3 regions of the Thermaerobacillus caldiproteolyticus genome follow, and region 3 is predicted to be linked to each of the others. Evidence: riboswitches for the same ligand, from Rfam matches in the RefSeq annotation. Region 3 holds a riboswitch; each other region holds the start of a gene.
What was found. A riboswitch is a leader RNA that binds a small molecule or an ion and turns the genes downstream of it on or off. The one in region 3 is predicted to bind S-adenosylmethionine.
Positions count from the first base shown of each region.

Region 1: another riboswitch for S-adenosylmethionine. It lies ahead of ISX45_RS15295 (LLM class flavin-dependent oxidoreductase); the one in region 3 lies ahead of ISX45_RS18100 (YezD family protein).
Region 2: another riboswitch for S-adenosylmethionine. It lies ahead of ISX45_RS01830 (methionine biosynthesis PLP-dependent protein); the one in region 3 lies ahead of ISX45_RS18100 (YezD family protein).

Region 1 covers NZ_CP064060.1:3,053,979-3,056,244, reverse strand. Annotated here, with positions in the region: gene qoxC (cytochrome aa3 quinol oxidase subunit III) at 1-542, shown strand, start outside; gene qoxD (cytochrome aa3 quinol oxidase subunit IV) at 544-843, shown strand; SAM riboswitch class I at 940-1,047, shown strand; gene ISX45_RS15295 (LLM class flavin-dependent oxidoreductase) at 1,119-2,180, shown strand; gene ISX45_RS15290 (ATP-grasp domain-containing protein) at 2,182-2,266, shown strand, end outside.
Region 2 covers NZ_CP064060.1:338,768-341,033, forward strand. Annotated here, with positions in the region: gene ISX45_RS01820 (3-hydroxybutyrate dehydrogenase) at 1-419, shown strand, start outside; gene ISX45_RS01825 (hypothetical protein) at 574-795, shown strand; SAM riboswitch class I at 979-1,091, shown strand; gene ISX45_RS01830 (methionine biosynthesis PLP-dependent protein) at 1,169-2,266, shown strand, end outside.
Region 3 covers NZ_CP064060.1:3,599,875-3,602,140, forward strand. Annotated here, with positions in the region: gene ISX45_RS18090 (sulfate permease) at 1-434, opposite strand, end outside; gene ISX45_RS18095 (phosphoadenylyl-sulfate reductase) at 449-1,153, opposite strand; gene ISX45_RS18100 (YezD family protein) at 1,268-1,384, opposite strand; SAM riboswitch class I at 1,604-1,714, opposite strand; gene ISX45_RS18105 (peptidoglycan-binding domain-containing protein) at 2,110-2,266, opposite strand, start outside.

The sequences.
Region 1 (2,266 bases), 550 kb from region 3:
TTTTAGGATTCTGGATTTTCCTTGGCGCAGAGGTCGCGCTCTTTGCGACCCTGTTTGCCACTTATCTCGTATTATTTCAACGCACAGGCCACGGTCCAACAGCTATGGAGCTGTTTAAAGTAAAAGAAGTAATGATTGAAACTCTTCTTCTGTTAACGAGCAGCTTCACTTGTGGGCTTGCAATTCATGAAATGCGCCGCAACCGTTTAAAAGGATTGCTGACGTGGCTGATTATCACCCTTCTTTTAGGAGCAGGGTTTATTACGTTTGAAATTAGAGAGTTTATTGATTACGTCCATGAAGGCGCGACGATTCAGACGAGCGCATTTCTTTCGAGCTTTTTCGTGCTTGTCGGTACGCACGGGGCGCACGTGAGTCTTGGAATTGGTTGGATGATTTTAATTATTATTCAACTTCTCCAACGTGGTTTTACGCCGCGAACAGCGCGAAAAGTGTTCATTGTTAGTTTGTATTGGCATTTCCTTGACGTTGTATGGATTTTCATCTTTACGCTAGTTTACTTGACAGGGATGGTGATATAAGATGGCAACGAACGATCACCATGAAACATTTCCTTGGAAACATGTTATTGGATTCGTTTTATCCCTTGTGTTAACGTTCGCGGCATTATGGGTCGTATTGTCATCGGGATTAGCGACGAAATTGATTATTGGCATTATTGTGATACTGGCAATGTTGCAAGCGAGTTTGCAGTTGTTTATGTTTATGCATATGACAGAAAGTGATAGCGGGAAAATCCAAACGATTAACATGGCATATGCCTTTTTTATCGCGATTGTTATTGTGATTGGTTCAATTTGGGTAATGTGGTTTGTAGTGTAATAATAAAGCTGGTTTTCCATTTTAGGAAAGCCAGCTTTAAATATATTGACTTAAAACATAGTTTTGTGGTAGGATTACTGTAATTTAATAGGGAAAGTCTTATCAAGAGAGGCAGAGGGAATGGCCCTATGAAGCCCAGCAACCGCTGACATTGGTCAGAAAGGTGCTAATTCCAGCAGAACCGTTTGTTCTGAAAGATAAGATGAAGCGATGAACAAACTTCTTCTTATCGAAGAAGTTTTTATTTTTATAGAGTAGTAGAGGGGGAGAGTAAAATGAGATACGGTTTTTGGATGCCTATTTTCGGCGGATGGTTGCGAAACGTCGAAAATGAGCAAATGCCAGCGACATTTGAATATGCGAAAAAAGTCATTCAAGCAGCGGAAACATGGGGTTATAGTACGACGTTGATTGCCGAGTTATACTTAAATGATATTAAAGGTCCTGAACATGATTCACTCGAAGCATGGTCAACGGCTGCGGCATTAGCAGCGGTAACGGAAAAAATTGAAATTATGACAGCAGTACGACCGGGATTTCATAATCCGGCAGTGACGGCGAAAATGGCGGCGAATATTGATCATATTAGCAATGGACGATTTACGCTAAACGTTGTGTCTGCTTGGTGGGAAGAAGAAGCACGCCAATATGGGGGCATTTTTACGGCGCATGATGAGCGTTATGATCGTACAGAAGAGTTTGTTCAAGTGTTAAAAGGGATGTGGACAGAAGAGGTATTCCATTTCCGCGGGAAATTTTATGAGGTGCAAAATGCTCATTTGGCGCCAAAGCCGGTTCAAAAACCATATCCCATTTTGTATGCCGGCGGTGAAAGTGAGCGAGGCAAGCAGGCGATTGTTGAGCATTGTGACGCATATGTTATGCATGGAGGGACAGTGGAGGAAATTGCAAAAAAGATTGCCGATATGAAAAAGAGACGTGCGGATGCAGGAAAAGCGCCGTTCCGGTCATTTGGAATGGCTGCATTCGTCATTTGCCGCGACAGCGAAGAGGAGGCTCTCGCCGAATTAGAGCGCATTACTGATGTGAAACAATCAAGCGGTTATGCGGGATACAACGATTTTGTCAGCAAATCGCAGCTTGAATTGCAAGTGAAACTACAAGATTATTCTGTATCTAACCGCGGGTTGCGCCCGAATTTCGTCGGAACGCCAGAACAAATTGCCGAGCGCATTTTAGCTTATGAAGAAGCGGGAGTTGATTTATTGCTTTTACAATTCTCTCCGCAGCTAGAGGAGATGGAGCGGTTCGCAAAGCAAGTGATGCCTTTAGTAGAGGAACGGAGACAATTATCGGCAATCAAAGGAGGAAAATAAGATGAGTAAGATTTATATTATCCATGAAAACCGCGAATGGACAATTCATTTAACGAGACGATTGGAAGAATTAGATTTGCCTTATG
Region 2 (2,266 bases), 480 kb from region 3:
TCAAGCATGTATTTCCTATTATGAAAAAGCAAAAGTACGGGCGGATTATTAATATGGCTTCCATTAATGGACTTGTCGGTTTCGCAGGTAAGGCAGCGTATAATAGTGCCAAGCATGGGGTAATCGGTTTAACAAAGGTGGCTGCATTGGAGGCAGCTCCTTATGGGATTACTGTTAACGCATTATGCCCAGGATATGTGGACACCCCCCTTGTTCGTAATCAACTAACAGATTTAGCAGCAACGCGCAATGTGCCTTTAGAAAAGGTATTAGAGGAAGTAATTTATCCGCTTGTTCCACAAAAACGGCTATTAAGTGTGGAAGAGGTGGCGGATTACGCTCTTTTTTTAGCGAGTGAAAGGGCAAAAGGCATTACTGGGCAAGCTGCGGTGATTGATGGGGGATATACAGCACAGTAATCTATCGCCTCTTTTCGTCATAGAGAAGTTCAAAATAAAAGAAATTTATACTAGGAGCAGTTGTTGCCTGGGTCCTACTTCACACTGGGGTGTTTGTTATGAAAATGATTTTATAAGTAAGATAGATTAGCTTTCAAAACTTGGGGAAACTGTTATGGAACGTGTTTCAACGATTAAGAAAGGGGACAAAGTTGTTCCTTCTTTTCTGGGAGACGCCATGGAAGATCTTTCTCCATATGGTGCGGCTGTATTAGGGGAAAAACTCTTTTTTATGGCAGGGATACACTCGAATTTTAACAATATGGATAATCCGATTTTGACAAGTACTTCAAACCTTGTTGATCTCGTAAAAGAGAATGAAGCGCAATTTTTTTGATAATTTATATAAATCAGCAAGTAAACGAATCGTATATCGGAAAAGAAAACTCACTGTTTGGAGCTTTCTACGCAGAATCATTCAGTATATAACGATGAATAAAAATTTTAAAAATTACTTGAAAAATTTGTGAGAATGAGTTACATTGTAAGAAAATCTGAAAAATGAATAACAGAAAACGGATTCTTATCAAGAGAAGCGGAGGGAACTGGCCCAGTGAAGCTTCAGCAACCAGCCAATGTTTTATTGGCCAGGTGCTAAATCCAGCGAATTGGTTTCAATTCGGCAGATAAGAAGAAGCACTTCGTGGAGTATGCAAAAAGTCTTCTTCTTAGAAGGCTTTTTTTATTTTACCGGAAAAGGGGAGAGAAGCATGGAGAAACTGGAAACATTACTGGCGCAGATCGGAAACAGAAGTGAGAACGTGACAGGAACGGTGAATCCTCCTGTTTATTTTTCCACCGCGTACCGTCATGAAGGTATCGGACAGTCAACAGGCTTCGATTATATTCGGACCGGCAATCCAACCCGGAAAATTGTCGAAGAAGCGATCGCAAAGCTGGAAGGCGGAGATCGCGGCTATGCGTTCAGTTCCGGGATGGCAGCGATTCAAACGATTTTAGCACTATTTGAAAGCGGGGATGAGTTTTTAGTTTCTGCTGATCTTTATGGCGGTACATATCGACTTTTCGAAAGAGGATGGCGAAAATACGGATTAGGTTTTCATTATGTAGATTTTCGCGACATACAATTAGTGGAGAATTTGATTACGGAAAAAACAAAAGCGATTTTTCTGGAAACCCCGACCAATCCATTAATGCAAGAAACAGACATTACAGAAGTAGCGCAATTAGCGAAGCGACACGGACTGCTTCTCATCGTTGACAACACGTTTTACACCCCGGTTATTCAACAACCGATTAAGCAAGGAGCTGATATTGTCATCCATAGTGCCACGAAATATTTAGGCGGCCATAACGATGTATTAGCTGGATTAGTTGTTGCAAAGGGCGAGGATCTTTGTCAACAGTTAGCGGAATATCATAATGCCATCGGTGCCGTTCTCTCGCCGTTTGATTCTTGGCTCTTGATTCGCGGCATGAAAACGCTGGCGCTGCGAATGAGACAACACGAGGAAAACGCACGAAAAATTAGCGAATTTTTAGCCGCCTGTGAAGATATTACGGATGTCTTGTATCCGGGACGGGGAGGGATGCTGTCGTTTCGCCTGCGCGATGAAGCGTGGGTTAATCGCTTTTTACAGAACTTACAAGTGATTACGTTTGCCGAAAGTTTAGGGGGTGTCGAGAGTTTTATTACATACCCAGCGACGCAGACACATGCCGATATTCCAGAAGAAATTCGCATTGCCAACGGCGTCTGTAACCGCTTATTGCGATTTTCCGTTGGCATCGAACATGTTGAAGATTTAATTGCCGACTTGTCGCAAGCCTTGGAAAAAATGAAAGAG
Region 3 (2,266 bases):
ACGACGAAGGTGAACGCGAACGCGATAATGGGAATGATCACCCAAATGGAAGCAATGAAAAGAAGTTTTTGCACGTATAAAGCTTGATAGGCGACTCCAACGCCGACAATAGAGCCAACAGTAATTTCGCTCGTTGATAAAGGAATGCCCATAATGTTCGCTGCAAATAAGGAGATTGCTGCAGCCGTTAAAATAATAATGACAATTTTAATCGTTAAAATGGATGAAGGAATAATGCCGGAGCCAATGGTTTTGACGACTTCACCTCCGCCGAGACTTCCAAGAAATACACCAAGGCCGCAAAGAAGAAGGGCGATATACTTTTGTTTAATTGCTCCGGACCCATAAGCAACTCCCATTGCGGCCGCCGCTCCGCTTGCCCCAATGTTCATCGCGAAGAAGAAGGAGACGATAAAAGCAATGGTGATTAACATGTTTTCGGCTCCTCCTATGATTCATGAAGACCGCATTCGATTTTTTCATGTCCGGCCCATCTTCCCGAGCGTAAGTTTTCTAAATCATAAACAGGGGAAGTGCATGGTTCGCAGCCGATGCTTGGATAGCCTTTATCATGGAGCTCGTTGTACGGAAGCTCATGCTTATGAACATAATTCCATACATCTTTCCATGTCCAATGAATTAATGGACATATTTTAATCGATCGGAATTTTTCGTCTTTGTTTAAATACTCGACATGTCGACGTGTGGACGATTGTTCGCGCCGCAAGCCAGAGATCCAAGCGGACACACCGGTTAATACTTCACGCAACGGCACGATTTTGCGCAATTCACAGCACTTATTCGGATTATGTTTCCACAATTCATCACCAAATTGTTTTGCCTGCTCGTCAAGTGATAAGTTTGGTTGTTTCATAATGATGCGAAGAGATGGATATTTCTTTTTTACTTTTTCAATCGTTTCATAAGTTTCACGAAAATGAAGCCCTGTATCAAGAAAGACGATTTCGGCATCCGGTTTTACTTTGGCGATCAAATCGATTAAGACGATGCCCTCAATACCGAAGCTACAGGCATATACGATATCATCTTGATAATGGTCATATGCCCAAGCCAAAACATCTAATGCTCCTTTTGTTTCATTGTCACTTGAAAATGACGGTTTTTCTTCGTCCCACGTATGATACGTTAACATATGTTGTTCCCCCTACATGTGATTGCTATAAAAAAAGGCGATCTTCCCCTCTATGGTTTGCATGCAAAAAAAGGGAAGCCGCCTCTAGTTTGTCTAGTCAGCGTACTTTTTAATTTATCTTAATCTTACTTTCTCGTTTTTTTCCAGCTGAATAATTTTACCGTCTTGAATAACAAGAGTAATAGAACCAAACTTCATGGAATCTAACATTTCCTTAATTTTTGTAAAAATGGTCTCGAGTTGTTGCTGATCGTTGCCCACAACAGTCCCTCCTTGCCATCTTGGCTTTTCTTATTGTCTAGCTCGGCAGTTAGCTCTTCTGAGTCCAATCGCTTTCACGCCCTGAAGCGCACGTGAAGAACAATAGGATCGAGAGAGAATCACACTGCCTTTGACTTTGATAATAAAAAAACTTTCCATTTCGGAAAGACTGAAGAGGTAACGTATTCTACCTTATCTCCCCAAAATGGTTCCCATTTGGCTGGATTTAGCACCTTGCTTCTGAAGAAGTAGGTTGCCGGGGTTCATTGGGCCAGTTCCCTCCGCCGCTCTTGATAAGTATGGAATTGACTAAAATTTTAACATAATTCTTTCAAAAGTCAACCCGAGTTTTTCGATAGGAATTATTTTTAGATAGAATAAAAAGGGAGGAGAATGAAAAAGAAACCGCCCTCTTGAAGCGAACATTGTGGCTATAAAGCCGCTGTTTCATACGTTTGATGAGAACGCTCACTTGTGCTGTAGTTCCATACGCATAAATTTTTCTTGTATTTGCCCTATAAATCCCGCAAAGCGGTATACATAGGTGGAAAGCGTCTCCGTTTGCTTTTCGTAGATGACATCCATACATTTTGGGGCAAAGCCGAGATGTTTTAATGCCCGCTGTAACATTGCGCCTTTGTCGCTTTAATTGATAATGGGAATTCCTGATGATGCAGCCGCTGTTTTACGATTTCTTAATGTTTCAGATCTGGCAATTCCATCAACGCGGAGACCGTACGCTTTGGAAAAGCCATAACCGCATCTTCTGTTTCTTCACCAAAAATGCCATTCGCTCCATACCTAGGAAGAGGGAAGACAAGGCGAATGAAATCTTCTTGAATTTTTTTCACA